Regions from separate parts of the Pantoea sp. YU22 genome, predicted to be linked through region 3. Evidence: riboswitches for the same ligand, from Rfam matches in the RefSeq annotation. Region 3 holds a riboswitch; each other region holds the start of a gene.
What was found. Region 3 has a riboswitch for thiamine pyrophosphate ahead of thiB (thiamine ABC transporter substrate binding subunit). Riboswitches for the same ligand answer to the same signal wherever they lie in the genome.
Positions count from the first base shown of each region.

Region 1: another riboswitch for thiamine pyrophosphate. It lies ahead of thiC (phosphomethylpyrimidine synthase ThiC); the one in region 3 lies ahead of thiB (thiamine ABC transporter substrate binding subunit).
Region 2: another riboswitch for thiamine pyrophosphate. It lies ahead of EKL29_RS20620 (FAD-dependent oxidoreductase); the one in region 3 lies ahead of thiB (thiamine ABC transporter substrate binding subunit).

Region 1 is NZ_RYDU01000026.1:12,310-22,639, forward strand. It holds gene rpoC (DNA-directed RNA polymerase subunit beta') at 1-204, shown strand, start outside; gene EKL29_RS21450 (hypothetical protein) at 346-645, opposite strand; gene EKL29_RS21455 (LysR family transcriptional regulator) at 731-1,666, shown strand; gene EKL29_RS21460 (DUF1127 domain-containing protein) at 1,667-1,858, opposite strand; partial or broken gene EKL29_RS21465 (PLP-dependent aminotransferase family protein) at 2,031-3,502, shown strand; gene thiE (thiamine phosphate synthase) at 3,687-4,322, opposite strand; gene thiC (phosphomethylpyrimidine synthase ThiC) at 4,319-6,247, opposite strand; TPP riboswitch at 6,336-6,436, opposite strand; gene rsd (sigma D regulator) at 6,636-7,145, opposite strand; gene nudC (NAD(+) diphosphatase) at 7,300-8,070, shown strand; gene hemE (uroporphyrinogen decarboxylase) at 8,112-9,179, shown strand; gene nfi (deoxyribonuclease V) at 9,182-9,850, shown strand; gene EKL29_RS21500 (YjaG family protein) at 9,913-10,330, shown strand, end outside.
Region 2 is NZ_RYDU01000022.1:8,581-18,910, forward strand. It holds gene EKL29_RS20595 (ABC transporter permease) at 1-473, opposite strand, end outside; gene EKL29_RS20600 (ATP-binding cassette domain-containing protein) at 466-1,194, opposite strand; gene EKL29_RS20605 (HesA/MoeB/ThiF family protein) at 1,197-2,165, opposite strand; gene EKL29_RS20610 (thiazole synthase) at 2,178-2,936, opposite strand; gene thiS (sulfur carrier protein ThiS) at 2,940-3,137, opposite strand; gene EKL29_RS20620 (FAD-dependent oxidoreductase) at 3,127-4,062, opposite strand; TPP riboswitch at 4,205-4,324, opposite strand; gene EKL29_RS20625 (DMT family transporter) at 4,366-5,316, opposite strand; gene EKL29_RS20630 (SDR family oxidoreductase) at 5,917-6,810, shown strand; gene EKL29_RS20635 (glycoside hydrolase family 15 protein) at 6,895-8,736, shown strand; gene EKL29_RS20640 (VOC family protein) at 8,733-9,260, shown strand; gene EKL29_RS20645 (general stress protein) at 9,580-9,747, shown strand; gene EKL29_RS20650 (autotransporter outer membrane beta-barrel domain-containing protein) at 10,058-10,330, opposite strand, start outside.
Region 3 is NZ_RYDU01000002.1:109,157-119,486, reverse strand. It holds gene EKL29_RS04985 (DedA family protein) at 1-570, shown strand, start outside; gene thiQ (thiamine ABC transporter ATP-binding protein ThiQ) at 547-1,269, opposite strand; gene thiP (thiamine/thiamine pyrophosphate ABC transporter permease ThiP) at 1,253-2,863, opposite strand; gene thiB (thiamine ABC transporter substrate binding subunit) at 2,839-3,825, opposite strand; TPP riboswitch at 3,871-3,963, opposite strand; gene sgrR (HTH-type transcriptional regulator SgrR) at 3,999-5,660, opposite strand; gene EKL29_RS04960 (MFS transporter) at 5,909-7,087, shown strand; gene leuD (3-isopropylmalate dehydratase small subunit) at 7,282-7,887, opposite strand; gene leuC (3-isopropylmalate dehydratase large subunit) at 7,890-9,293, opposite strand; gene leuB (3-isopropylmalate dehydrogenase) at 9,298-10,330, opposite strand, start outside.

The DNA.
Region 1 (10,330 bases), on a different contig from region 3:
CGCGACGAACTGCGCGGTCTGAAAGAGAACGTTATCGTGGGTCGTCTGATCCCGGCCGGTACCGGTTACGCTTACCATCAGGATCGTATGCGTCGCCGTCAGGCGGGCGAAGCGCCGGTTGCTCCGCAGGTTACTGCGGATGAAGCCTCTGCAAGCCTGGCTGAACTGTTGAACGCCGGTCTCGGCGGCAGCGATAACGACTAACCGTTCTTCGCTTAATAAAAACCCTGCTTCGGCAGGGTTTTTTTATGGGCGCAAAAGAGCGGATCGGATGAATTAAGGGCAGCCTGTTTAGAATCGTCCTGAGAGGCAGTGACGTCAGGGCAATAAAAGCGCCTGAAATTTTTACGCAGCAGCAGGTGCGAACAGCACCTCGAAGCTGTGCATTGGGCCCAGTTCAATAAGTTGAAAAGAGAGCAAACCGACTTCGACCATAGGAAGACGCGCGACAGACTGTTGCAGTTCGTCACGGGACGAGGTTTCGTAAATCACGCTGATAATCAATGGACTGGAAGAGAAATAGATCTCCCGCAGCGTGCCAGCTTTATAGTCATTCCATACCGCCTGCATCTCTGCAACCGCATAAGGTTTAAACTCCGCCGGTTCGCGCCCGGCGACGGGTGTGAGTAAAACTAAAAATTTCATATGATGATCTCCTTTAAGAAGCTCAACGTTATCAGCCGAAACAAGGCGCTTGTAGGCTGCGGCGCAGCAAGGAGATATTGACCTGATGGCAACACCAATCTTTTCATCCAGTCTCACGCAGCTACTCTGGTTCGCGCGTATCGTTGAAGCAGGATCTTTCGCCGAAGCTGCACGCCGCGCCGGCACAACCACGTCGGCCGTATCCAAAGCGTTGAGCCGGTTCGAGAGTCAGCATGGCGTACGTCTTCTGCACCGAACAACGCATGCCCTGTCGCTGACCGGGGAAGGCGAGAGAATGCTGATGCTGGCACGCGGACTGCTCGAAGAGGTTAATCAGGTAGAGAATGCCCTTAGCGGTATTGAGAGCGAGGGCGCTGCGGGCCGGGTGCGCATCTCGGTTCCGTCCTCTTTTGGACGCGCCTGTATCATGCCTGCGTTACCAGCCTTTCTTGCTGCTCATCCTGAAATCTCACTGGAGATGCATTTCAGCGACGCGATGGTGGATTTAGCCAGTGGCGGCTTTGATTTTGTGATTCGTTCCGGCGCGCTGGAAGCCTGGCCAGGCCATTCTGCCCGCAAGCTGTTTAGTTTTCCCTGGGTCGCCTGCGCGACGCCAGATTATCTCAGGCAACACGGCGAGCCCTGCACGCCTTTCGATCTCAGCTCACATTCCCAGATCGGTTTCTGGAATCTCAATAAAGGACGGGCGGACGCCTGGCGTTTTAATTCGCCCGAAGATGGCAAAGCGGTGCGCTGGGAACCCGCCTCACGCTATCTTTTTGACGACGGGCAGGCGGCATGGCAGATGGTGCGCGCTGGCTGCGGCATTGGCTGGGCACCTTCGTGGCTTGGCGCGTCTGATTTTGCCAGCGGCGCCGTGGTCGAAATATTAAAAGCGTGGCGCACCGAGAGGGTAAATATGTGGGTGCTGCGTCTTGAGCGCCGACTGACACCCAGACGCACGCAAACGGTCATCGATTTTTTAACCGCGCTTCTCGCGCCTTATGAATCTTTAGTTTAGCTACCTTCGTTCATGCTCAATATCACCACGCGTGAGGCCAATATCTTTTAGCTGCGCATCGCTCAGCTGTAACAGGATCAGGCGAGTCTTACGCTGCTGGTGGAGCGCTCGCAGGCTGCGCACAATGGCGCGCACCAGCGACCAGGGCGTGACCGAGAAAGGTTTTGCCGCACAGTTTTCTTCATATCCCATTTTCCTTTCCTCATCAGGTGAACTGAGGAATAGTGTCTTCCTGAGGAGGGAAAGGATACAGACGCAAAATTCGATTTTATTTAACATACAGATTGCCGTAAGCGGCGTCTGAATGGTAAAAAAATGGCTCATCTGTACTGTTTTCTACTCTTTCATTTGAAGGGAGCCGGACATGACGCGTTATCAGCAGCTGGCAATGCATCTGGCGCAGCGTATTGAGCAGGGGCTTTACCGCAGCGGCGAGAAGCTGCCGTCAGTGCGTAGTCTGAGCCTTGAGCATGGCGTTAGCATCAGCACCGTGCAGCAGGCGTATCATGTGCTGGAGGAGAAACAGCTGATTACGCCGCAGCCGCGCTCCGGCTATTTTGTTTCGACGCGTAAGGCCGCGCCGCCGGTGCCGGCGCTGACGCGTCCGGTGCAGCGTCCGGTAGAGATCACGCAGTGGGAGTCGGTGCTGGATCTGCTCGAGAGTCGCCTGGAAAGGGACATGCTCCAGCTGGGTAGCGGCATGCCGAATCTCTCTCAGCCCACCCTTAAACCCTTGTGGAAATCCTCAGCCGTCAGGCGCAGCGGCAGGAAACGCAGCTTCTCAGCTACGACAATCTTTACGGCGTAACCAGCCTGCGCGAACAGGTGGCGCGCCTGGCGATCGACAGCGGCTGCCAGCTGTCGGCTGACGATATCGTCATTACCACTGGCTGCCATGAGGCGCTGTCGGTTTCGATTCGTGCGATATGCGAGCCGGGCGATATCATCGCGGTAGAGTCGCCATCGTTTCACGGCATCATGCAGACTCTGCGCGGCTTCGGCATTCGGGCGATTGAAATCCCAACCGATTCGGTCACCGGCATTAGTCTGGAGGCGCTTGAACTGGCGTTTGAGCAGTGGCCAATCAAAGCGGTCATGGTCGTGCCTAACTGCAATAATCCGCTGGGCTTTATTATGCCGGAAGCACGTAAGCGTGCGCTGTTGACACTGGCGCAGCGTTTTGACGTGGCGGTCATTGAGGATGATGTCTACGACGAGCTGGCCTGGGAGTATCCGCGACCCGCCACGCTGAAATCGCTGGACGTAGACGGCCGGGTATTGCTGTGCAGCTCTTTTTCGAAAACGGTCGCGCCCGGTCTGCGCACCGGTTGGGTTGCGCCGGGACGATATCGCGATCGCGTGCTGCATATGAAATATATCGCTACGGGTTCGAGCAATACCCTGGCGCAGCATGCGATGGCGGAGTTTATTCGTCAGGGTTACTACCAGCCGCATTTGCGGCGTATGCGTCAGTTTTATCAGCGCAACTACGACAGCTTTAGCTGCTGGGTGCGCCACTATTTTCCATGCGGCATCTGCGTTTCTCGTCCGCAGGGCGGCTTTATGATGTGGGTCGAACTGCCGGAAGCCTTTGACGCCGTGCGGCTTAACCGCGAGCTGCGCGATTCTCATATCCAGATAGCGGTCGGATCGCTTTTTTCTGCGTCGGGTAAATACCGCAACTGTTTGCGGTTGAGCTTTGCGGTAACGCTGGACGATCGCGTCGAGCAGGCGCTGGCAAAAGTGGGCGAGGCCGTCGAGCGCGCGATAGCCGCCTGCGCGGGCGAAGATTCGCCACACTCCTTGCAGCAGCATGAGATCCTCCTGACTAAGTAGCAGAGGGCAGGGCCAGAGAGGGTGAGGGGAGGTCCGGCCCTGGCCAGGCAACATTGCCCGGCGACAGCCACTGTAGCGAAACAGAAAAACGGCGCGAGAGAGAAAGAATATCGCTGCGCGCCCTCTTCCAGCTTTTTTACTGCTGTTGCAGAAACCAGGCGTCTTTTGCGAGACGCATTCAGGTTTAAGCCTCTGGCTGCGGTTCCGCCAGCGTCAGCAACCTCTGCGTTGCGGCGCGCCAGTCTGGCGCCTGCGTAATGGCGCTGACGACGGCAATACTGCCGACGCCGGTCGCCAGCACCGCCGGCGCACGCGCAATGCTGATGCCGCCAATCGCCACGGTAGAAACACCCTTAAGCCGCGCGATGTGCCGCTGAAGTTCAGACAGCCCTTGCGGCTCGGACGGCATCGCCTTGGTCTGGGTGGGAAAGATATGCCCCAGCGCGATATAGGAGGGGCGTATCGCCAGCGCGCGATCCAGTTCGGCGTCATCGTGGGTCGAAACGCCCAGTCGCAGGCCCGCTTCACGAATGGCGTTCAGGTTAGCGACGTCCAGATCTTCCTGACCAAGATGCACGCCATAGGCGTGATGTTTAATCGCCAGCCGCCAGTAGTCATTGATAAACAGACGCGCCTGATAACGCTTGCCGAGTGCAATCGCCTCCACGATCGCAGGCTCTACTGCCTCATCCTGTTGATCTTTGATGCGCAGCTGGATCGTGCGCACCCCAGCCTCCAGCAGGCGCGCAATCCACTCGACGCTGTCGACCACCGGATAAAGCCCTAAGCGCGGCGCCGTGGCGGGAAAAGGGGCGTTCATGGTTTCTCCTCGTTCAGCGCATCGGCTGAGTGATAAAGTTCGCCGCCGCGGCGGCGAAAGGTTTCCGACATCCGCTGCATGCCGATTTCGATTGGCTGCGCCTCGTTTTCCTGCTTTTCCGCATAGTCGCGCACTTCCTGGCTGATTTTCATCGAGCAGAATTTTGGCCCGCACATCGAGCAGAAGTGGGCCACTTTGCCCGATTCCTGCGGCAGGGTTTCGTCGTGATAGGCGCGTGCGGTATGGGGATCGAGCGCCAGATTGAACTGATCCTCCCAGCGGAATTCAAAACGTGCTTTGGACATGGCGTTATCACGGATCTGCGCGCCGGGGTGGCCCTTCGCCAGATCCGCAGCATGGGCGGCAATCTTATAGGTGATAAGGCCCTGCTTGACGTCCTCTTTATTCGGCAGACCAAGATGCTCTTTGGGGGTGACATAGCAGAGCATCGCGCAGCCGAACCAGCCGATCATGGCGGCCCCGATGCCGGAGGTAAAGTGATCGTAGCCGGGCGCGATATCGGTAGTCAGCGGACCGAGCGTATAGAAAGGCGCTTCGTGGCAGTGCTCCAGCTGCTCGGTCATATTGCGGCGGATCATCTGCATAGGAATATGGCCGGGGCCCTCGATCATCACCTGGACGTCATATTCCCAGGCGATCTTCGTCAGCTCGCCCAGCGTATGCAGTTCAGCAAACTGCGCCTCGTCGTTGGCGTCCTGAATCGAGCCGGGACGCAGGCCGTCGCCAAGCGACAGTGAAACGTCGTAGGCGGCGCAGATTTCGCAAATCTCGCGAAAGTGTTCGTAAAGGAAGCTTTCGCGGTGATGCGACAGGCACCATTTCGCCATAATCGACCCGCCGCGCGAGACTATACCGGTCAGCCGCTTTGCCGTCATCGGCACATAGCGCAGCAGTACGCCGGCGTGGATGGTGAAGTAGTCGACGCCTTGCTCTGCCTGCTCCAGCAGCGTGTCGCGAAACACCGCCCAGTCGAGGTTTTCGGCGACGCCGTTTACCTTCTCCAGCGCCTGATAAATCGGCACCGTCCCGATGGGCACCGGGCTATTTCGCAGGATCCACTCGCGCGTTTCATGAATATAGCGGCCAGTAGAGAGATCCATAACGGTATCGGCGCCCCAGCGCGTCGACCAGACCAGTTTCTCTACCTCCTCCTCGATAGAGGAGGTCACCGCCGAGTTGCCGATGTTGGCGTTAACCTTCACCAGGAAGTTGCGGCCGATAATCATCGGCTCCGATTCAGGATGGTTAATGTTCGCGGGAATAATGGCGCGGCCGGCGGCCACTTCCTGGCGCACAAACTCGGGGGTGATGTTTTCCGGCAGCTGCGCGCCGAAGCTATGACCAGCGTGCTGCTGTCGCAGCACGTCGCTGACAATGCGCTCGCGGCCCATGTTCTCGCGCAGCGCGATAAACTCCATTTCCGGCGTGATAATGCCCTGGCGCGCGTAGTGGAGCTGGGTGACACGACGTCCCGCTTTCGCACGCCGGGGCTGCGGCAGCTGATCGAAACGCAAATGATCGAGCCCGTCGTCTGCCAGACGCTGCTGCGTATAGCGCGAGCTGGTGTGCTTCAGCGTTTCGCTATCGTCGCGCGCGGCAATCCAGTCGGCACGCAGCTTCGCCAGGCCGCGCTGAACGTCGATAACGGCATCGGGATCGCCATAGGGACCAGCGGTATCGTATACCGGTACCGCCTCATTCTCTTCATAGCGCGAATGGTGTTTATCGCCGCCGAGCAGCGTCGGGCTGAGCTGAATCTCCCGCATCGGTACGCGAATATCGTCCCGGCTACCCTGGATCCAGATACGTTTCGAGTTGGGAAAGGCGACGCCGCCCTGAAGCGCATTGATAAACGCCTGCGCCTGAGCACGCTGTTCACGACGGGTGTTTTTGGTCATAGACATAGCAATTTTCCTGTTGAAAGGGGAACGTTGCTTGTCCGGAGTTCGGAAGGAGTAACAGAAACGGCAGGCGGAAAACGCCAGCGTACTGATGATGTTTACTCTTGTTCCCTTCGCAGGTTCTAACCTGATCAGGTTCCGCGGATCCCGAATTAACGGTCTCAGCCCTTGCGGGCACTCCGACAAGATAGGTAAACGGTTTTCTGGCTGTTACGCTTGCCCTTTCACGACAGGGCGGCACGCACGACGCCAGAAATCTCGTTTACGTTGGCTACATTGCAAACAGTGAGTAGCTCAAAAAACAAAAACGGGTTTTCAACGTTATCGTCGAAAACCCGTTCAGCATAAAAGGGCTTTTACAGAATAACAAGGACTTTACAACTGATTAACCTTAAGCCGGGCGCGACAGCTGGCTGCTGTCATTCGCTACCGGAGCGCGTATCAGGCTGTTGTCCCAGGCAAGCTGGATCAGCTTATCTTCCAGCGTGAAGCGCGCTTCCAGCACTTCGCCTACTTCTGACAGTGCCAGCTGAAAATCGACACAGTTGTCATCGTCAATCGACTGCTGCAGATGGCCGTCATAGAGCTGCATCAAACGTTCGGTATTGGCTTCCAGCGGAGGATAAACCTGCGCGGCGGCAATCATCGGGCTGTCGCCTTCCATCTCATTGATGATGCGTTCATACATGCTGAAGTGACCGGCGGAAAGGTAGTCAACCAGGCCGTGACAAAAGTTGTCGAGCGCCTGCTCATCTAAAGTCGTTAGCGCTTCTTTGTTAGGCTTTAGTCCAACCAGATGGTAATAAGAAACCAACAGCTGGCGACGGGCGTCCAGCCACGAATCCACCAGTTCGTTACTGCCACCTACGCGCTCGGTCAGGACATTTAACTGGTTAAGCATTTCTGACTCCATGTAAATAAAATCCCTCTACCGTTGATGCTTCGGCTGGCGCCAGGCCGCCTGCAAGCTGAACGATTTAGGGTATAGTTGTTTGTCTACACACTTAACATCAGGACTTCAGCGTATCAATTACGACGCTAAGGATGACGATTATATGCAACGTGAGATCTCAAGCGTAGACGCTGGATGGTGGATTGTCAGCCATGAACAGAAACTTTGGTTGCCGCAGGGCGATCTGCCGCACGGCAGCGCCGCTACGTTTAAGTTAACAGGAAGCAAAGCGCAGCCTGTCGGCGAGTGGCAAGGCGAAACGGTATGGCTGGTGTGTGAAAATCGCGATCGCGATATGTTCTCGGTACGCCAGCTGATCGATGAAGAGGCGGGGCTGTTTCAGCTTGCCGGGCGCGCCGTGCAGCTGGCGGAGTTTTACCGCTCCCATCGTTTCTGCGGCTACTGCGGCCACGAAATGCATCTGAGCCGACATGAAAACGCCTGCCTGTGCGGGCACTGCCGTGAACGTTACTATCCGCAAATCGCGCCCTGCATTATTGTCGCCATCCGGCGCGGCGACGAGATATTACTGGCGAACCATGCGCGTCATCGCAACAGCATCTACACCGTGCTGGCGGGATTTGTCGAAGTGGGCGAGACGCTGGAGCAGGCGGTCGCGCGCGAGGTGATGGAGGAGAGCAATGTCCGCGTCCGGAATCTGCGCTATGTGACCTCGCAACCCTGGCCGTTCCCTCATTCGCTGATGATGGCGTTTATGGCGGATTATGACGGCGGCGATTTGCAAATCGATAATAAAGAGCTGCTGGACGCTGGCTGGTATCGCTACGACGCGCTGCCGATGTTGCCACCGCCGGGCACGGTGGCGCGCCGGCTGATTGAAGATACTGTCGCCATCTGCCGCGGCGAAGTCTAAGAAGTGTTACACTACGCGCCTGAAATTGAGAGAGTCCTGAAATGAGTGAACTGAAGAACGATCGTTATCTGCGCGCCCTTTTACGTCAACCGGTTGATATCACGCCGGTATGGATGATGCGACAAGCCGGACGTTATTTGCCGGAATACAAAGCGACGCGCGCCGTAGCCGGCGATTTTATGTCGCTGTGCAAGAACGCCGAGCTGGCGTGTGAAGTGACCCTGCAGCCGCTGCGCCGCTATCCGCTTGATGCGGCGATCCTCTTCAGCGATATCCTGACAATCCCCGACGCGATGGGCCTTGGACTCTACTTCGAAACCGGCGAAGGCCCGCGTTTCTCCAGTCCAATTACCTGCCGCGCCGATGTCGACAAACTGCCGGTGCCCGATCCTGAGCAGGAACTCGGCTATGTAATGAATGCGGTACGCACCATTCGCAAAAACCTCAACGGCGAAGTGCCGCTGATCGGTTTTTCCGGCAGTCCCTGGACGCTGGCGACCTACATGGTGGAAGGGGGCAGCAGCAAAGCCTTTACCAAAATCAAGAAAATGATGTACGCCGATCCCGCTACGCTGCATGCGATGCTCGATAAGCTGGCGGACAGCGTCATTCTCTATCTCAACGCGCAGATCCGCGCGGGCGCGCAGTCGGTAATGGTGTTCGACACCTGGGGTGGCGTGCTGACGGGCCGCGACTATCTGGAGTTCTCGCTCTACTACATGCATAAAATCGTCGACAGCGTGCTGCATGAGAATGAAGGCCGCCGCGTACCGATTACGCTGTTTACCAAAGGCGGCGGACAGTGGCTGGAAGCGATGGCCGCGACCGGCTGCGATGCGCTCGGTCTCGACTGGACCACCGATATCGGCGAGGCACGACGCCGCGTCGGCGACAAAGTCGCGCTGCAGGGCAACATGGATCCGTCTATGCTTTATGCGCCAGCTGCGCGTATTGAGCAGGAAGTCGCGGGCATTCTCGACGGCTTCGGCGCGGGCAGCGGTCACGTCTTCAATCTGGGACATGGCATTCATCAGGATGTGCCGCCAGAGCATGCAGGCGTGTTTGTTGAGGCGGTACACCGTCTCTCGGGCCAATATCATCAGGAGTAAATATGGACATTGCTGCACTGCGCGCGGAGCAGCTTCAGCGCGCTGCAGAGGTGGTGCGGCAGGATGATTTCGACGTCCTGCCTCCGCGTTTTATCGGCGGCGCCGATGTCGGATTCGAACAGGAAGGGGCGGTAACCCGCGCCGCCCTGGTTATCCTCGAATATCCCTCTCTGAAGCTGGTGGAGCATCGCGTGGCGCGCATCGCCACTACCATGCCCTATATTCCCGGCTTTCTCTCCTTTCGCGAATATCCTGCGCTGCTGGCGGCGTGGAATACCCTTGAGCGCAAACCGGATCTGCTGTTCGTCGACGGACACGGCATCTCGCACCCGCGTCGTCTCGGCGTCGCCTCGCATTTTGGCTTAATGGTGGACGTGCCGACCATTGGCGTGGCGAAAAAGCGCCTGTGTGGCCGTTTTGCCGAGCTGGGGGCCGAGCCGGGATCGCGTCAGCCGCTGATAGACAAGGGCGAACAGATCGGCTGGGTATGGCGCAGCAAAGCGCGCTGTAATCCGCTTTTCGTGGCGACCGGACATCGCGTCAGCCTGGACAGCGCGCTGCAGTGGGTACAAAACTGCATGGGCGGCTATCGCCTGCCGGAACCGACGCGCTGGGCCGATGCTGTCGCGTCTAACCGCACCGCCTTTCAGCGCTGGCAAAACGCGCTTTAACGCTGTGCGCGCGGCACTTTTGCGGTACACTGCCGCCAGCTAAACGATGAAGAGCCCTGTTCATGTTACAAAACCCCGTTCACCTGCGTCTGGCGAAGCTGGAAAGCTGGCAGCATCTGACGTTTATGGCTTGCCTGTGCGAGCGTATGTTCCCCAATTACTGGGCGTTCTGCCAGCAGACGGAATTTGCCGATCCAGCGCTTTATCGCCGACTTCTCGATCTCATCTGGGAAAGCCTGACGGTCAAAGACGCCAAAATTAATTTCGACAGCCAACTGGAAAAGCTTGAAGCCGCTATTCCCGATGGCGATGCGTTTGAAGTGTACGGGGTTTATCCGGCCATCGACGCCTGCGTGGCATTAAGCGAAGCGCTGCACGCTATGCTGAGCGGCGAAACCCTCGAGCATGCGATTGAAGTCAGCAAAACGTCAATCACCACCGTTGCGATGCTGGAAATGACCCAGGCCGGACGCGAAATGA
Region 2 (10,330 bases), on a different contig from region 3:
AGCCGCGAGCGGTTCATCGTCTGCGCCAGCTCCAGCCAGCCGGGCGGCGTGCGGCAAAGTCCGTCAAACAGCGACAGGCAGAGTGGGAAAAAGATAATCAGCGCGGCGACCACCACTTTCGACGCGACGCCGAAACCGAGCCACAGCACCAGCAGCGGCGCCAGCGCAAAGACGGGAATGGTCTGGCTGGCGGCGACCAGCGGAAACAGCAGACGGCGCAGCAGCGGACTGGCGGACATCACAATCGCCAGCGCCACGCCAGCGCCGCCGCCCAGCAGCAGCGCCAGCGCGATCTCTCCGAGCGTATAGAGCGCGTGATGCATCAGCAGCCCATGCTGCTGAAGCAGCGCCTGCCCCACCGACTGAGGCGAAGGCAGCAGAAAAGCGGGTACGCCGCTGTGGCGTGCCAGTTGCCATACGCCGCCGATCACCGCCAGCAGGTAGGCCAGGCTTAAAATACGATGTTTAATCATGACTGAGCTGTTGAAAAAGCTGGCTCTGCGCCTGCAATACCGCGCCATCCTGCGCAGCGCGCGGCACATCGCCGTCGGGTGCGGAAAAGGCGCGACAGCGCAGCGGCGCGTCATCCAGCAGGTAGATATCATGCGCAAGGCGACACGCCTCAAGCGGATCGTGTGTGACTAACAGCAACGTTTTGTCGCGTAACACGCGGGCGGTCAGGCTTTGCAGCCGCAGCTTGGTCATGACGTCGAGCGTGGCGAACGGCTCGTCCATCAGCACCACCGGACGATCCTGATAGAGCGTGCGCGCCAGCGCGACGCGCTGCCGCATCCCGCCGGAGAGCGAGTCGGGGCGCGCGTCGCCCAGCCCGGCCAGCTCGACCTGCGCCAGCAGCGCCTCAGCGCGCTTATGGTCGGGACGCTGACCATTGAGCCGCGCGGAGAGTGTTACGTTGTCGCGTACCGACAGCCAGGGATAGAGCTCGTCGCGCTGCCCCATCCAGGCGATGTGCTGCGACAGATCGCCCGCCAGCGAGCTGCTTATCCGTCCCTGCTGGGGCGTTAAAAGCCCCGCCGCCAGCCGCAGCAGCGTGCTTTTACCTGCGCCGCTGCGCCCCAGCAGCGCGCTGGTTTTTCCACCGCGCAGCGCCAGGCTAAAACGCTCGCAGATCGGCTTGCTGTTCCAGCCAAACGTTACCGCTTCAAAAGCGATGTCGGGGCCGTGCGGCATCATGCTCATCCCTGGTTCGCCGCGATGATCGCCAGCGGCATGACGCCGCGCTGCGCCAGCACCGACGCCGCTTTCGCCGCGCGAATGCCGCTGGCGCACACCAGCACTACGCGCCGACCGGCGGGGGGTTGCCACGCGTCTATCGCCTCCGGCAGGATGCGCTCAACCTGCGCCGCCACGCTGTGCGGCGCTTCCTCGCGGCTGCGCAGCTCGACGATACAATCGTCCGCCTGCAGCAGGTCGCGGTCGATAAAAGGAATGAGGGGCTGCGTCGGCTCCTGCGCGTCGTCAAAGCGAAAGGCGCGGAAATGCCACTGGGTAAAGTCGCAGTTCACCAGGCTGCCGAGCGGCGACGGCGTTAATCCCAGCAGCACGCTGAGCGCCATCTGCGCCTGCATCGCGCCCAGTGTCGCCACCGCCGGTCCCATTACGCCAGCGGTGTTGCAGTTAGCGGCAGAGGTGGGGAGCTGTGGAAACAGAGCGCGATAGCCAGGCGCGCTGCCGCAAAAACCGCCGACATAGCCCTGCCGACCCAGCACCGAGGCGCTGATCAGCGGAATATGGCGCGGCTGACAGGCGTCGGACAAGGTGTAGGTCACGGCGAAGCTGTCCGCCGCGTCGATCGCCAGGTCGATCCCCTCGAGCGCTCTGGCGACCGTACTGGCACGCAGCGCCTGCTGTCGCGCCTCGGTTACGCAATCGCGGTTGCGCTCGTTCAGCGCGCGCGCGGCGCACAGCGCTTTTGGCTGGCCGACATCGGCGGTGGTAAAAAGCGTCTGACGATGTAAATTGTGCAGCTCTACTGCGTCGTCGTCCCAGATGCGCAGATAGCCGACGCCCGCACCCGCCAGCAGCGGCAGCAGCGTCGATCCCAGCCCGCCTGCGCCCACCACCAGCACGCGCGCGGTGCGGAGCCGCTGCTGCCCCGCTTCGCCGATCTCTGGCAGCATCTGCTGCCGCTGATAACGATTCATTCTCTTGTCCCGTTAGCTAAACTGCGCCAGGCCAAACACCGGCGTCGAGGCAGCGGCCATTTCGCGCCGCTCCATCAGTCCCGCCTGGTGCGCCGCCTGTCCCGCGCGGATTGCGCCCGCAAAGGCACCCGCCATCGCCACCGGATCCTGTGCTTTCGCGACGGCGGTATTGAGCAGGATGGCGTCGAATCCCAGTTCCATCGCCTGCGCCGCCTGGCTCGGTGCGCCAATACCCGCGTCGATCACCAGCGGCACGTCTTTAAACCAGGCGCGGAAGCTGCGTAACCCTTCGATATTGCGCAAGCCCTGACCGGATCCAATAGGCGCACCCCAGGGCATCAGCACCTCGCATCCCGCTTCCAGCAGTTTTTCACCGACGATCAGATCCTCAGTGGTATAGGGAAAGACCTGAAAGCCGTCCGCACAGAGAATGCGCGCCGCCTCGACCAGCGCAAAGGGATCGGGTTGCAGCGTGTCGGCGTTGCCGATCACCTCCAGCTTTATCCACGGCGTGTCGAAGAGTTCACGCGCCATATAAGCGGTGGTCACCGCCTCTTTGACGCTGTGGCAGCCAGCGGTGTTGGGCAGCACGCGGCGGTTGAGCTGGCTGAGCAGATCGCGAAACGCGCCGCCCTGACTCCCTTCCCGCCGCAGGCTGACGGTAATGATTTCGGCATCGGCGGCGCAGATCGCCTGCTGCAGAATATCGGGCGACGGATAGCCGGCGGTGCCGAGCAGAAAGCGCGAGCGGGGAACAAAGCCGTAAAACATGGTTCAGCCTCCCTGCATCGGCGACAGCACTTCCAGCCGACATCCCGCTTCCAGCCGCTGGCTCTCATACTGCGAGCGCGGCAAAAACTGGCCGTTAAAGGCGCTGGCGACGCAGGCGGCGTCGATTTTTCGCTCCTGCAGCAGCGCCGCGACATTCGCCGCTTCGGTTTCCACTGGCTGACCGTTGAGTTCAATTTGCATGGTTCGACTCCTGACTAAGCAGTTGCATTAGCTGCTGCGCCATGGCGGGCGCAAGTAAAAAACCGTGGCGGTACATGCCGTTAAGCGAGAAGACGCCGTCACGGTAGCGCACTTCCGGCACGTTATGACGGTAGGCGGGACGCCGACCCGTACCGCTCTCGACAATGCGCGCTTCCGCCAGCGCCGGGTGAATCGCCCAGGCGGCGCCGAGCAGCTCCATCATGGCGCGGGCGCTGATCGGGCTGGCGTCGTCGCTCTCAACCATGGTCGCGCCGAGCATAAAATGCCCGTCGGCACGCGGCACCAGATAGCAGGGAAAGCGCGGATGCAGCAGCCGGATCGGCCGGTAAAAACGGAGTTCTTTACACTGCAGGATCAGCATCTCGCCGCGTACCGCGCGCAGTTCCGGCTGGCGATCGACGGCGTGAATCCCGCGACAGTCGATAAGGGTCCCGGCGGGTTTGCCGGCGTGAAAGGCGACGCCGCGCGCCTCAAGGCTGGCACGCAGTTGCCGCAGCGCGTCGCGCGGATTGAGATGCGCTTCATCGGGGAAAAACAGGCCGCGCGCAAAGCGTCCCGCCAGTTCAGGCTCAAGCTGCGCGGGATCGGCCCACTGGTGCTGGCGCGTCATGCGGGCGAAGCGCGTCAGCTCCGCCGCGTCGCGCGGCGACGCCACCACCAGCGTGCCCTGATGCGCGACGTCGTCAACCCGTTGCGACCACCACTCCGCGGCGCGCTGTCCCAGTTCGACGACCTGTTCAGGCGCGCTCTCCCCTTCGCAGAAAGGCGCCAGCATCCCGCCCGCCCAGTGCGACGCGGGCGTCTGGTCGCTGACGATCACCTCAACCGTTTCGCCCTGTTCAGCCAGCAGCGTGGCGACGCATAATCCGGCGACGCCGCTGCCGATCACAGACCAGCGGCTCATGGCGCGCACCTGACAAAGTAAGCTTTTTGAAAAAGATAACGATTCACGCAGGCCTCGATGTTGACGACCCGTGATACGTGAAGGGAAAAAGCGTGAGCAAAGGAGGTAAGCTCGCGCGGCAGGCATCTCAAAGGGGAAAGCATCAGTGAGATACGAGTCTTCCTACGCCAGTATCAACTGGGTCAGGTTCAAAGGGTCGCTAAACCGCGCGCTGCGCTATTAGCCTCTCAGTCTCTCTGGCGAGACTCCCCCGACGGCCATTAGTTGTAGGGCAACTGACTGTCCGGCGTCAAGTGCGACGTGTCAGTCAGCTGTTAAATCGGCGGTTTCGCTGCGGGTGGATAAAGCCACCGAAGCAGCCCGACGCCGCTGACGTCGCTCACTCAGGACAGAGTAGATACCGGCGAGCGCCACCAGGCTCGCGCCGACCAGCGTGGTGTTTTCGGGCAAGACATTAAGAAAAATCACGCCGATAATTACCGACCAGAGCAGCGAACTGTAATCGAAAGGCGCCAGCAGCGAAGCGTCGGCGTAGCGCATGCTCAGCGTCAGCAAAATTTGCGTCAGCCCGCCGAAAAAGCCGCAGCCCAGCAGCAGAAGGAGCTGCTCGCCCTGTGGTAAACGCCAGCCGAACGGCAGCGTCAGCAGTGAGGTCGCGCCCGTCATCGCGGTAAACCAGAAGGCGATCGCGCCCGGCTTCTCTTTGCCGCTCAGGTAGCGGATCTGAATCAGCGCGCCAGCCGTGCAGATAGCGGAGAGCAGCGCCAGCAATACGCCGACGGATGAGGCCAGGCTGGCTACAGTGAGACGTGACGGGCCGCTTAGCGAGAGGTGACCAGAAAGCATGATCACAATGCCGACAAAACCGGCCAGCACCGACAGCCAGCGATTAAGACGCACTTTTTCGCGCAGCACCACGGCAGCGAGCAGTACGGTAAACAGCGGCGCGGCATAGTTAATGGCAGTGGCATCCGTCAGCGTAATATACATCAGCGACAGATAGCTGAAGTACATGCTGCAGGTACCCGCCAGGCCCCGGCCAAGATGCCCCTTAACGTTGCGGGTTTTAATGCCCGCTACAATACCGCCCTGATATTGCAGCCAGACCAGCAACGGCATTATGCCCACCAGCGAACGGAAAAAAATCACCTCGCCGACCGGCAACGCGCCCTCCAGACCTTTTACGCAGGCAAGCATCAGCGTGGAGCTGAGCGTCGCTATGATTTTAAGTGAAATACCCGTCGACGCGCTCACGCCGCGCTCCTTATTCCGCCGTATCAGAAAGTGAGCGCTCAGGTTAACGCAGACGCGCTGCGCAGGCCGCGGGAAACCACAGCAAATACAGCGTATTCTGCCTTTATGGGCCAGGCGTACAGCATAATTACGCAACCACTCTCTCCCTGCCTCGAGTGAGAATGAGCTGAAAGTTTATTTACTTTTTTTCTTAACGCCGAAAAATTTATTCTCCACGCCTTATGCTCTACCTGACTCGCCAGATCTTAAGCGGGTTCAGCGCTAAAAACAGGTCAACCCTTACCTTTATTAAGACACAGCAGAAAACGCCGATGAATATATAACTCTTTGTTTAAATAGAAATTTAATCGCGATAACCTCCTGGGGCTGACGACACTCTCAAGTAACAAAAGGTTATATAAACCTTTTACCAAACCGCCTGTTAAATAGGCGCAGCGAAAAAATTTTTCCGCTCGAAGTTAAACCTCAAAAGCCACCTTATTATTAATAACGATCCCGCAAATGGTGGGTTTAATAACCGTCTGGTTAATTTGAATGTGACAAACTTCACATATGTGCCAGGCTTATTATCATCCGAAAACGATGTGCAAGGAGCGAAGCATGACTACCCAAAACGACAAAACACTCGTCCCGGTTGAATTTCCGAAACCGTCATTTCCGGAACAGAAACAACCTGTGCCCGGTCTCGCCAGCAAAATGGATCCGGTTCCGGATCACGGGGAAACCACCTATCGCGGCACTGGCCGTCTGACTGGACGCAAAGCGCTGATCACCGGCGGCGATTCCGGTATTGGCCGCGCTGTCGCTATCGCCTATGCCCGTGAAGGCGCCGACGTAGCGATCAACTATCTGCCCGAAGAAGAGTCGGACGCGGCTGAAGTTATCGAGCTGATTAAAGCTGAAGGCCGTAAAGCCGTGGCTATTCCTGGCGATATCCGTGATGAAGCCTTTTGCCAGTCGCTGGTGAAACAGGCTGTCGATCAGCTGGGCGGACTCGATATTCTGGTGAACAACGCCGGACGTCAGCAGTTCAACGAATCGATTCGTACTCTCTCTACCGAAGACTTTGACGCGACCTTTAAAACCAACGTTTATGCCATGTTCTGGATCACCAAAGCCGCGGTTGACCACCTGCCGCGCGGCGCGTCCATTATCAATACCTCATCGGTACAGGCCTATAAACCAAGCGATATCTTGCTGGACTACGCGCAGACTAAAGCGGCCATCGTCGCCTTTACCAAAGCGCTGGCGCAGCAGCTGGGCGAGGAAGGCATCCGCGTAAACGCGGTCGCGCCGGGTCCTTACTGGACTCCGCTGCAGGTATGCGGCGGCCAGCCGCAGGAAAAAGTTAAAGAGTTCGGTGCCAGCGCGCCGCTGGGCCGTCCGGGCCAGCCGGTTGAAATCGCGCCGCTTTACGTCACGCTCGCCTCGGCCGAAAGCAGCTACACCTCTGGTCAGGTCTGGTGCTCCGACGGCGGTACTGGCACGCTGTAATACCCGCTGTTCCTCCCAACTGGTCGCCCTGTGCGGCCAGTTTTTTCGTCTGTAGATAACGCGTTTCAGACAAGGATGCTTCTGATGAAAAACGGTGATTACGCCTCGCCCGTACGCGAGGATGGATTTGCGGGCCTCGGTGACTACGCAGCGATTGGCGAAGGACGTTCTGTCGCGCTGATTGCCCCCGACGGCGCTATCGACTGGTGGTGCGCGCCGAATCTCGATTCGCCGCCGCTGTTCGATCGCCTGCTCGATCCCGGCATTGGCGGTTTTTTTGCGATTACGCCTGTTCAGCCCTATCGCATGCAGCGACGCTACCGCGATGAAAGTAATGTGCTGGAAACCTGTTTTACCACCGATGAAGGCGAAGTCCGCCTGACAGAATCCCTGAACAGCACCCTGGCGGGCCGTTTGCCCTGGAGCGAACTTGCGCGCCGCGTAGAAGGCGTGCGCGGCAGCATGACGCTCAGGCTACACCTGCGCTTTGGCACCGTTGCGGAGACGCGTTCACCGTGGATGGGCAACACCACTCAGGGAAATGTATTTCATATCGGCGATATCATGGCGATGCTGCGCACCAGCGACGACGTAAAGATTACCCATATGGATGACGAGCAGGTGATCGCCGAGCTGACCACGCAGCAGGATTCACGTTCGCTGGTGGCGCTGCTGATTACCCAGCGCGAGCCGCTGGCCGTGCCGGACCTCGAGGCTATTGATACCCGTATCGAAACCAGTCATACCGCCTGGCAGGACTGGTGTAAAAGCCTGAGCTATGAGGGCGAATATAAAGTCCATGTCAAACGCTCGGCCCTGTCGCTGAAATTTCTCTGGTACTCCCCTACCGGGGCGCTGGCCGCGGCGGCCACCACTTCGCTGCCGGAAGGCATCGGCGGCGAGAAAAATTACGACTACCGTTACGCCTGGGTGCGGGACGCCTGCCTGATTATTAAATCTTTCGTCTATCTCGGCGCGCTGGAAGATTGTAAAGCGGCCTTCTCCTGGCTGTCGCAGACCATTATGCGTCACGGCATCGAGCTACGTACCTGCTATACGCTTGAAGGCGATATCGTGCCACCAGAGCGCTATCCGGCGCTGCGCGGCTATAAAGATTCGCTGCCGGTGCGCGTCGGTAATAACGCGCGCGACCAGCGTCAGCTGAGCATGTATGGCGATATGCTCGCCACGGCGCAGCTGTTTATCGAAGCGGGCCACGTACTGGACTTAGGCACGTCGCGGCTGCTGGGCCAGCTGGCGAACCACTGCGCCGATCGCTGGCGGCTAAAAGATTCCGGTATCTGGGAACTGCCGGAAGAGCAGCACTATACCCATTCGAAAATGGCGTGCTGGCTGGCGCTGGATCGCGCGGTCGCCATGGCGAAAGCGCGCCATATCGAACCGACCTGGATGGAGCGCTGGGAGCGCGAGCGCGACCGCATCCGCGACTGGGTGGAAGAGCACTGCTGGTCGGAGAGCAAACAGGCTTATCTGTTCTACGTCGGCAGCGAAGAGCGGCTGGATGCCTCGCTGGCGCTGGTACATCACTACGGCAACGCGGTGAACCCGGCGCGTATGCGTTCGACCTATGCGGCGATTCAGCGCGAGCTGGGCCAGGGTCGCGCCATGCTCTATCGCTACAGCGGCGTGGAGAAGGAGGAGAGCACCTTTATCGCCTGCTCGTTCTGGCTGGCGGAAGCCTGGGCCTCCCTGGGCGAGATTACAAAGGCGCGCGCCTGCATGGATGAGATCCTGGAAACGCTGTGCGACAGCGGCAATGTAGAGATTTTCAATGAAATGTTTGACGTTCGCAGCAACGAATGGCGCGGGAATCTGCCGCAGGGTCTCAGTCACCTTGCTTTGATTTGCGCCGCGCAGGCATTGACCTGTCATCAACATAATCAAAAAACTCAAGGAGAACTATGATGGCGACAAGAGGCATTGAGCATATCGGCATCACCGTCAGCAATATTGAGCAGGCGGAAAACTTTTTTATCAAGGCGCTCGATGCGTCGATACTCTACCGCGTCGTTCCCTGGCAGAAGAGCGAACAGCGCATCGGCGGCGATCAAATGCGTCCGGTTAACGGCTTTCCGCCCCAGTTGAGCGTGGTGGGGCTGTCAATGCTGCGCCTGGGGAATGGCTGTAACGTAGAGCTGTTCCAGCTGGAGCCTGGCATTGCCGACGATCTGGCAAATATCGGCCAGCCCGGCGTTAACCACTTCTCCATCTATGTTGATGATATCAACGAGACGGCGGAAAAGCTGAAGGCGCATGGCGCACGCTTTTATGACGGCCCGAATGACTGTTTCGCCCAGGAAGAAGGCCCAGGGAATCAGACATGGTTTTGTCTGACGCCGTTTGGCGTGCTGATTGAGCTTATCACCCTGCCCTCGCCGCTGCAGTATGATGGCGAAGCGACCCAGCCGCGCTGGTTGCCTGCTGAATAAACGTTCTGTCAGACCGCGCTTCGGCGCGGCTGTTTTATTGCCAGGAATAGTCTGAATCCCCCGCCGCGGCAATAAACCCTCTTTTTATTTCCCTGCTACAACCTGTACAAGGTTATTATTGCGATACAATTTTTGCAATATTCCCTTTTATTTCCAGCCGCTTCTGCTCGCCTGAATTATTGCTGCCTTGTTAAATTTCGCAGCCAGCCCTTTTACCGCACCGCTTGCAGAATATAACAAGGGTTCTAATCTTTAAGTGTAAGACGCACGCAGCCTTCAGACCGGCTGTGTTATTTTCAACTCATGAAGAGGACCCATTATGGCTCAACATCGAGGCGGATCAGGTAACTTTGCTGAAGATCGTGAAAGAGCGTCAGAAGCTGGCCGCAAAGGCGGACAGCACAGCGGTGGTAACTTCAAAAACGACCGTGAGAAAGCATCCGAAGCGGGTAAAAAAGGCGGGCAGAACAGCCGCCGAGGCTCATAACTCTCTTATCTGAACACAGGTTTCCCAGGAGAGATGAGCACTGCATAGCGTTAATAAAAGCGCTATCGACTGCGCCGGGTTATACAGCCTGGCGCATATTTTTTGCCTCTACATTATCGGTTATATCTACGCACGCAATAAAGGTTACGCGCTTCAGTCAACTACCTTTCCGCTATAAAAAACTTTTCTGGCCACATCACAATTTAAATAATTAACCCCCTCTGACAGTCTCCGCCAGTTAAATCAGCAAATGGTATTGCTGTTGCCGGTTTATATCAGGGCCAGCACGCTATGGCTGGCCCTGCGCGAATTAAAAGGTCGCGTTCACGCCGATATTCCAGCTGATCTGATGCGCGTCGCGGTTGCCGCCAATGGCTGACACGCCAGCGAAAGCATTTACCGTTTCGCCCAGCGGCACGTTGGCACCAACGGCGGCGTCCAGCCAGTTACTGTCGCGCGCGCCAGTGGTGCGGCTGAAAGCGGTGCGGGTCGATTTCAGACCTGCGGTGACCGTCGAGTCGGTGTCGCCAAACTGATGGTTGTAACTCACCTGCGCCCAGGGATTGACCGGCCACTGTTGCGT
Region 3 (10,330 bases):
GGTTGTCTGGTGGGCGACTGGCTCTCTTACGGCATCGGCTGGAAGTTTCAGGGACCGCTGCACCGCTGGAAATATCTGCAAAAGTATAAAGGCCTGCTGGATAAAACCGAGCACGCGCTGCACCAGCACAGCATGTTCACCGTTCTGGTCGGGCGGTTCGTCGGGCCGACGCGTCCGCTGATCCCGCTGGCGGCTGGCATGCTGGAGCTGCCGGTGCGCAAGTTTCTGCCGCCGAACCTGATCGGCTGCCTGCTATGGCCGCCGCTCTATCTTCTGCCGGGCATTCTGGCGGGCGTGGCGATCGACGTGCCGAAGGATGCGCAGAGCGGCGCGTTTAAGTGGCTGCTGCTGCTGGTCGCGCTGCTGGTCTGGCTGGGCTGCTGGCTCGGCTGGCGCTGGTGGCGCAGCGGCAAAAGCCGCGACTGGGCCACGGCCTGGCTGCCGCCGCAGCGTCTGCGCTGGCTGGCGCCGCTGGGAATAGCCATCGCGCTTGCCGCCTTTACGGCGATCCAGTTCCATCCGATGATGCCGATGTTCCGCCAGCTTTTATGGCGCGTCTTCTTTGCCTGACGAGCGCGCGATGCCAAGCACGTCGGCCTCGCGCGTGTCGCCCGACAGCAGCGTTTCGGTCGCGCCATCCCAGTAGACGCGGCCATCGACGATCACCAGACTGCGCGGCGCAATCTGCTGCGCATCCTCAAGGCTATGCGACACCATCAGCAGGGTAATGGCCTGCGCCTCGCAGACGCGCCGTACCAGCTGCAACATCTCATTACGCAGGGCGGGATCGAGCGCTGAGAAGGGCTCGTCCAGCAGCAGGACCGGACGGTCGCGCAGCAGGCAGCGCGCCAGCGCCGCACGCTGCCGCTGACCGCCGGAGAGCTGGCCCGGCAGGCGCGTCAGCAGATCGCTTAATCCCACCTGATGGGCAATCTCCTCCAGCTGTTGCCGCTGCGCGGCGTTCAGCTTCAGGCCAGGATGCAGGCCCAGCGCCATGTTCTGCTGCACGCTGAGGTGCGGGAACAGGTTGTTCTCCTGAAACAGCATCGAAACCGGGCGCTGCGCCGGTACGCTGTGGGTGTGATCCGCGCCGTCAATGCACAGCGCGCCCTGGCTGACCGGCAAAAATCCGGCGATCAGGCTGAGCAGCGTGCTTTTGCCTGCACCGCTCGGGCCGAGCACAGCCAGCCGCTCGCCGCGCTCAGCGCTAAAGCTGAAACGCATCGGCAGATGTTGATAGAGGTAGGTCAGATTAGTCAGTGTCAGCATGGCGGCCAGGTAATTTTTCCATCAGGGTAAAGAGCAGCAGGCAGATCGCTAACAGCAGCAGGGCGGTGACCGCGCCGTCCGCACCGCGATAGGCGCCAGTCTGCTGGTAGAGGTAAAAGGGCAGCGTGCGGAAGTCGGCGCTGCCAAACAGCGCCACTACGCCGAAGTCGCCGATCGACAGCACGCAGGCGAAGGCGAGCGCCTGCGCCAGCGGGCGTTTCAGCGCGCGCAGCTCGATCAGCCACAGCCGGTTCCAGCCGCTGATGCCCAGCGAGGCGCACAGGTGAGCGTAGCGCTCGGCGCTGTCGCGCATCGGGTTTTCCAGCACCTTTAATGCATAGGGAATAGCGAGCAGAGCGTTGGCGAAGATGACCAGCCCGTCGGGCGAGTCGGGCAGGCCCGTGGTGGCATTGAACAGCAGAAAGAAGCCCGTTGCCAGCACGATGCCGGGCATCGCCAGAATCAGCATGCCGCTGGTCTCCATCAGCTGCGCAGGCAGCGCGCGCTGGCGCAGACGCAGCTCGCGGCTGCTCCACAGCAGCATCATGGTCAGCGTGACGCAGAGCACGCCCGCGCCGATTGCGATACGCAGCGACGTCAGGGTCGCCTGCCAGAGCGCTGGCTGGGCCAGCGCGCCGCCCAGTCCGCCGCGCAGCCCGTCAACGACGACCGCCAGCAGCGGCGGCAGCAGCAGCAAGAGCGCCAGCGCGATAATCAGACCGTCGCCGACCTGCGCGCGCCGCGAGTCCTGCGGATCGCGCCAGCCTCGTAGCAGCGCCCGGCCAGCCGGGATCACCTTGCTGAAACGCTGGCTCAGCAGCACCAGCGTCAGACAGAAAGCGAGCTGGATCAGCGCCAGCAGCGCGGCGCGGCCAGGATCGTAGTCGAAACTCAGCGCCTGAAAGATCGCCAGTTCAATGGTGGTGGCCTGCGGGCCGCCGCCGAGCGAGAGGACGGTCGCGAAGCTGGCGAAGCAGAGCATGAAAATCAGCGCGCCGGTCGGCAGCAGCTGACGGCGCAGCCAGGGCCACTCCAGCAGGCGGAAAAAGTGCCAGCCACGCAGGCCGAGCTGGGCAGCGAGCTGGCGCTGTTCGCCCGGAATATTTTCCAGCGTCTGGAGCATCAGGCGCGTCGCCAGCGGCAGATTAAAAAAGCAGTGCGCCAGCAGAATGCCCTGCAGCCCATAGGGGGAGAAGCGGTAGTCGATGCCGAGCAGCTGACAGATCTGCGCCAGCCAGCCGACGCGGCCATAGACCGTCAGCAGGCCAAATACCGCCACCAGCACCGGCAGTACCAGCGTCATGGCGCAGAGGCGCAGCAGCAGCTGACGGCCGGGGAAGCGCCTGCGGTAAAGCGCGCGCGCCAGCGGTATTGCCGGCAGCAGCGAGAGCAGGGCGGAGAGCAGCGCCTGCGCGAAGGAGAAAAGCACCACATGGCGCAGATAGCTGTCGTGCAGCAGCGCGCGCCAGTCGCCTTGCGGCGCGCTGAACCAGAGCGCGCCGAACGCCAGCAGCGCCACGGCGCACAGCAGCAGCGCGGCGCTGCTGCCGGGCACCATCCACAGCGGGATTAGCGGCTGACGGCGCGTTGCCATGCACTGATCCAGTTTGCGCGCTGCTGCGCCACTTCCTGCGGGCTGTACTGGAGCGCGGTTTGCGGCACGCTAAGCGTCTGGAAACCTGCCGGCAGGTCGCTTTTAATTACCGGATACATCCAGTTGCCCGTGGGGATCGCGTTCTGGAAGGCAGGCGTCAGCATAAACTGCATAAACTGCTGCGCCAGCTTCGGCTGCTTGCTGCTGGCGAGCTGCGCGGCGACCTCAACCTGCAGATAGTGGCCTTCGGCGAACGGCGCCGCGGCGTAGTTCTCTTTCTTCTCTTCGATAAGGTGATAAGCGGGCGAGGTGGTGTAGCTCAGCACCAGATCGCCTTCGCCTTTCAGGAACAGGCCGTAGGCTTCGCTCCAGCCTTTGGTGACGGTAACGGTTTTGCGCGCCAGCTTCTGCCAGGCTTCCGGCGCGTTGTCGCCATAAACCTTCTGCATCCAGAGCAGCAGACCCAGGCCAGGGGTGCTGGTGCGCGGATCTTCATAAATCACGCGCCATTTTTCCGGGCTCTCCACCAGCTCTTTCAGGCTGGTCGGCGGGTTTTTAAGGCGTTTTTTGTCGTAGACGAAGGCGAAGTAGCCGTAGTCGAAAGGCACAAAGGTCTGATCCTGCCAGCCGCCCGGCAGCGCCAGCGTGCGGGTATCGACCCCGCTTTTGGCGAACAGGCCGGTCTGCTGTGCGGCCTGCAGCAGATTGTTGTCGAGGCCGAGTACCACGTCAGCTTTACTGTTTTTACCCTCCATGCGCACGCGGTTCAACAGCGAGACGCCATCCTCCAGCGCCACATAGCGCAGCTCGCAGCCGCACTGCGCTTCGAAGGTTTTTTTCACCGCCGGGCCGGGGCCCCATTCCGCAGAGAACGAGTCGTAGGTGTAGACGGTCAGGAGAGGTTTTGCCGCCAGCGCTGGCAAGGACAGTAACATCAGCAGAGGGAGAATCTGTTTAACCACTTTGCGCTCCTTGGGGAGAGTTGTTATGAGTCGCAAAGGATCTGAGCGTAGCAGCCTCTCAAATCCCTACGTCGGTATTAACCGAATCAGGTTCGACGGGTTTCTCTCAGCCTTTTGCAGGCACCCCGTTGAGAACGGCTCATTCTAGACATTTCGTCGACAGGGGGAAAGCGTCACAGCGTGGGCGGCGCGAACCAGGCGGATTTAAAGTCAAACCAGCCGAGCGTATTGAGCCGCACGCCGCGCATGCTGCGCTGGCCCTCCAGCAGTAGCCAGTGATGGAACAGCGGATGCACACCGTCTGTGTCCAGCAGCCGTTTGCTCCATTCGGCGAGCGGCAGCGCTTTACGTCGCCAGCGCGCGGCGTCCTCTTCCCAGTCGAGCGGCAGGCAGCGATGCAGCAGCGGGATCTCATAAAGCTGGGCAAACAGCGCATACTCCAGCGGCAGAGTGAAGTTCACGCTGCCGAGCCAGACATCGCTTTCCGCTTCGCCCTGATGCCAGGTCTCGTAGTCGACCGCGCGGGTAATCAACCGTACATTATGCTGCGCCAGCAGCGGACGCAGCGCGTTGGCAATGCCCTCATGTTCGACGTGCTGGCTGTACCAGGTCAGCGTCAGGCTCTCCAGACCGGGCGGTTTCGTCGCTGGCGTCAGGTCGCGGCGGTGATGCCAGCGCGGCAGCAGTCCGTAAGCGGGATACCAGTAGCGCTGATAGCCCGTCTCGGCATGGTTGAGCAGGGCGACAGGATTAAACAGATGACAGAGCCAGCGCCGGATAGCCGCGTCGCGCCCCTGGGCCGAACGCTGGTCGAACAGTAAAAAATAGCAGCCCTCTTCAAGGCGGCTCTCTTCCAGTTTTTCATCCTCGGCGGCGCCCTGCAGCCGCACGCCAGAATAGACCAGCTCGTCGCTAATCTCCGGCAGCACCCAGATAGAGACGTCATCTATCAGCGCGCGAAAGCCGAAGTAGTCGTCAAACGCCTCGATCTTCAGCTGGCTGTGCTGGTTGCGCACCACGCGGTAGGGCCCGGTGCCGACGGGATGGCGTGCGAAGTCGCGCATCTGCGGCCACTCGCGCGGCAGGATCATGGCGCTGACGCTGCCGAGCAGCCACGGCAGCCAGTCGTCCGGCGCGCTGAGACTGATATCCAGCGTCCAGGGGGCGGGCGAATCGATCTGGCGGATATGGGAGAAGAGCGGCAGCGCACGCAGGCGCTCCAGGCTTGCCATCACATCCGCTATTTCCAGTTCGCGACCGTGATGAAAGCGGATCGCCGGGCGGACGTAAAAGCGCCAGTGCAGCGGCGAAAGCGCCTGCCAGTGATGCGCGATATCCGCCTCGACTTCCCCATTTTCCTCATTTATGCGCGTCAGACCGTTAAAAATCTGACGGGCAAGATGCGTTTCAGAGCGGCGCAGCGGCGAACCGGGAAGCAGATTCAGCAGCGGTCGATAGTAAAGCACGCGCAAAATATGTTTGCCCTGCCGGAAACTGCGGCCAAGATGTGCGCGGATCATCTGGCCCACTTCCGCCTTGTCGCCAACCAGCTGCACCAGCTGATCGATGCGATCCTGCTCCAGCAGATCTTCAGCGCGCTGCTGCTGTAGCGCGAGGCCGGTGTAGCAAAAGGTGAGCTGTGAACGTTTGCCGCGCCCCGCCTCCGCCTGCCAGGTAAGCCAGCCCGCCTCCTGCATCGCATTGAGCAGGTTGCGCATATGGCGACGCGAACAGTGCAGCCGCTCGGCCAGTTCGTTTAGCGTCACCAGCTGACTTTCGCCCTGACAGCTTTGCCACAGCCGGATGAACTGCTGCTTGAGGCGTGATGAGGACATAAAAGAGGAACTCCCTGTGAAAAGCGCTCAGTTTTTCCTGCCTCATATTAAGGGCAAACTTAGCACTATTGGAAGAGCGGGAGGCATTCACGACTGAATGGCGCTCGACCATGATGCCGCTGCGGCGGGATCTTTTCTGAGTAGGGTGCAATTACACCGCCAGCAGAGATTTTTCCTGCTGGCTTTTTTATGTTGCGTTAGAATTTATCTTCTTGTTTTTCCTGCTTCGACTTCAAAGGGATTTCGCTATGAAATCGCTGTTAACCCGGAAGCGCCGTATCAATCCGGTCTTTCTCGCCTTTATGGCTGCCTCTTTTATGATTGGTGTCGCCGGCGCGCTGCAGGCGCCGACGCTGAGCCTGTTTCTGACCCGTGAAGTGCAGGCACGTCCTTTCTGGGTAGGGCTGTTTTTTACCGTTAACGCCATCGCAGGTATTGCCGTCAGCATGCTGGTGGCGAAACGCTCCGACAGCCGCGGCGATCGCCGCACGCTGATCCTCTTTTGCTGTCTGATGGCCTTTTGTAACGCGCTGCTGTTCGCCTTTACCCGCCACTATCTGACGCTGATTACGCTTGGCGTGCTGCTCTCGGCACTGGCCAGCGTCTCGATGCCGCAGATTTTCGCGCTGGCGCGCGAGTATGCCGACCAGTCGGCGCGCGAAGCGGTAATGTTCAGCTCGGTTATGCGCGCGCAGCTTTCGCTTGCCTGGGTAATTGGCCCGCCGCTGTCGTTTGCGCTGGCGCTTAACTTTGGCTTCGTTACGCTCTTTCTGGTGGCTGCCGCGCTGTTTCTGCTTTGTATTCTGCTGATCAGGTTTACGTTGCCTTCGGTGCCGCGCGCCGCGCCGCTGATGCAGAGCGGCGGTATGCCGTTGAGCGGCTGGCGCGACCGCGATGTACGCCTGCTGTTTATCGCCTCGATGACCATGTGGACCTGCAATACCATGTATATCATCGATATGCCCCTTTATATCAGCGTGACGCTGGGGCTGCCGGAGAAGCTGGCGGGTCTGCTGATGGGGACGGCGGCTGGGCTGGAGATCCCGGTGATGCTGCTGGCCGGGCACTATGCGAAGCGCGTCGGCAAGCGCAATCTGATGCTGATCGCGCTGGCGGCGGGCATCCTGTTTTACGCCGGGCTGGCGATGTTCGCTTCGCAGACCGCGCTGATGGCGCTGCAGCTGTTTAACGCGGTTTTTATCGGCATTATCGCCGGTATCGGCATGCTGTGGTTTCAGGATTTAATGCCGGGCAGGCCGGGGGCGGCGACCACGATGTTCACCAACTCCATTTCTACCGGGATGATTCTGGCAGGTGTGATTCAGGGGACGTTAAGCGAGCGCTTCGGGCATATTGCGGTCTACTGGCTGGCGCTGGGACTGGCTGTCGCGGCCTTCGCTATGTCGGCGCGCGTGAAGAACGTATAAAAGGAAGGGCGACGCAGTGGTCGCCCTGGGCTTGAACCGTGGCCGGCGTGGGTGGCATGGGCCGATCGCAAAGTCGCTCAAGGCATCCATGCTCGCTCGGCCCGCGACATCCCTGTCGCGGGACGCTGTGCTCCTCTGCCCACACCACCCGCGCTTTAACTCTGGTGTCGTCTGGGCTTGAGGCTTTATCCGCCTTAATTCAGAAACGCAGGCTGGCGCTGTTCGTAGTCGCTGATAGCGGCTTCGTACTGCAGCGTCAGACCGATACTGTCGAGGCCGTTCAGCATGCAGTGGCGGCGGAAGCTGTCGATCTCGAATGGATAAACTTTATCGCCCGCCGTTACCGTCTGCGCTTCAAGATCGACGGTAAAGCGAATGCCCGGCTGCGCCGCGACCAGCTTAAACATCTCGTCGACCTGCTCGTCACTGAGGCGAACCGGCAGCAGCTGGTTGTTAAAGCTGTTGCCGTAGAAAATGTCGGCAAAGCTCGGCGCAATCACAACGTGAAAACCAAAGTCGGTCAGCGCCCAGGGGGCGTGCTCGCGCGATGAGCCGCAGCCGAAGTTTTCACGCGCCAGCAGAATGCTGGTGCCCTGAAACTCCGGCTTGTTCAGCACAAAGCTGGCGGTCGGCACGGTGCCCGCGTCGTCGTCAAAACGCCAGTCGTGAAACAGATGTGCGCCAAAGCCGGTGCGCGTTACCTTCTGCAGGAACTGTTTGGGAATAATGGCGTCGGTGTCGACGTTCGCCGCGTCCAGCGGGGCGACGATGCCGGTATGCTGAGTAAATTTATTCGCCATGATTAAGCTCCTGTCAGTTCACGGATATCGGCAAAATGGCCGGAAACAGCGGCGGCGGCGGCCATCGCCGGGCTGACCAGGTGGGTGCGTCCGCCGCGGCCCTGACGGCCTTCGAAGTTACGGTTGCTGGTTGAGGCGCAGCGCTCGCCCGGATTCAGGCGGTCATTGTTCATCGCCAGACACATTGAGCAACCCGGCAGACGCCATTCAAAGCCAGCCTCGAGGAAAATCTTGTCCAGACCTTCTGCTTCTGCCTGCGCTTTTACCGGGCCGGAGCCCGGCACCACCATCGCGACCACGCCCGGCGCAACCTTACGCCCTTTGGCGATAGCCGCTGCGGCACGCAGATCTTCAATACGCGAGTTGGTGCAGGAGCCGATAAATACTTTATCGATCGCCACGTCAGTCAGGCGAATGCCCGGCTGCAGGTTCATATAGGCCAGCGCTTTCTCGGCGGAGGCGCGCTCGACCGGATCGGCAAACGAGGCCGGATTCGGGATCGCCTGATCCACGGCGATCACCTGGCCTGGGTTGGTGCCCCAGGTCACCTGCGGCGCGATATCGGCGGCGTTCAGCGTGACGACGGCGTCATAGTGCGCGCCTTCATCCGACTTCAGGGTACGCCAGTACTCTACCGCCTGTTCCCACTTCTCGCCCTGCGGCGCGAACTGACGACCTTTCAGGTAGTTGAAGGTAGTATCGTCCGGCGCGACCAGACCCGCTTTGGCGCCCATCTCAATCGCCATATTGCACAGCGTCATACGACCTTCCATGCTCAGCGCTTCGATAGCCGGACCGCAGAATTCGACCACATGGCCGGTGCCGCCCGCGCTGCCGGTTTTACCGATAATCGCCAGCACGATATCTTTCGCGGTAATGCCTGGGGCGGCTTCGCCCAGCACTTCGATTTTCATGGTCTTCGCGCGACCCTGCTTCAGCGTCTGGGTAGCGAATACATGCTCTACTTCCGAGGTGCCGATACCAAAGGCGAGCGAACCGAATGCGCCGTGGGTGGCGGTGTGCGAATCACCGCAGACGATGGTCATGCCCGGCAGCGTCATGCCTTGCTCAGGCCCGATAACGTGCACGATGCCCTGGAAGGGATGGTTCAGATCGTAGAGCTGCACGCCGAACTCGGCGCAGTTCTTGATCAGCTCTTGCATCTGGATGCGCGCCATCTCGCCAGAGGCGTTGATGTCTTTGGTCTGGGTCGAGACATTGTGATCCATGGTGGCGAACGTCTTCGACGGCTGACGCACCTTGCGGCCATGCGCGCGCAGACCGTCAAAAGCCTGCGGAGAGGTCACCTCATGAATCAGGTGACGATCGATATAGAGCAGCGGCGTCTCGTCAGGCGCTTCGTGAACGACATGTGCATCAAATAACTTCTGGTATAAAGTTTTCATTATTTTATTTTTCCTCGGCGATAAAGCGGGCAATGATGCTGCCCATCTCATCAGTCGTGACGGCGGGGCCGTCACCGGCCAAATCTCGGGTGCGGTAGCCTTCTTCCAGCGCGCGGCTGATGGCGCGCTCAATGCTGTCGGCGGCAGCGTCTGCATTCAGGCTGTAGCGCAGCAGCAGCGACAGCGACAGGATCTGCGCTACCGGGTTAGCGATATTCTGTCCGGCGATATCCGGCGCGGAGCCACCTGCCGGCTCATACAGACCAAAGCCCTCTTCGTTCAGGCTGGCTGAGGGCAGCATGCCCATCGAGCCGGTAATCATGGCGCACTCGTCAGAAAGGATGTCGCCAAACAAGTTCGAGCAGAGCAGGACGTCGAACTGCGACGGATCTTTAATCAGCTGCATGGTGGCGTTGTCGATATACATATGGCTCAGCTGCACATCGGGATAATCCTGTGCCACTTCATTCACGATCTCGCGCCACATCACCGACGTTTGCAGCACGTTGGCTTTATCGATCGAGGTGACTTTATTGCGGCGCTTGCGCGCCGATTCAAAGGCGATGCGCGCAATGCGTTCAATCTCGAAGCGGTGGTAGACTTCGGTGTCGTAGGCGCGCTCATGCGGGCCGCTGCCTTCGCGTCCTTTCGGCTGGCCGAAGTAGATGCCGCCGGTCAGTTCGCGCACGCACAGGATATCGAAACCTTTCGCAGCGATATCGGCGCGCAGCGGGCAAAAAGCTTCCAGACCCTGATAAAGCGCGGCTGGGCGCAGGTTGCTGAACAATTTGAAGTGCTTGCGCAGCGGCAGCAGCGCGCCGCGTTCCGGCTGTGAAGCGGGCGGCAGGTGCTCCCATTTCGGGCCGCCGACCGAGCCGAACAGAATCGCGTCGGCCTGCTCGCAGCCCGCAACGGTGGCGGGCGGCAGCGGTTCGCCGTGACGGTCGATGGCGATGCCGCCGACGTCATATTCGCTGGTGGTAATACGCATATCAAAGCGGTGACGAATGGCGTCCAGCACTTTCAGAGCCTGCGCC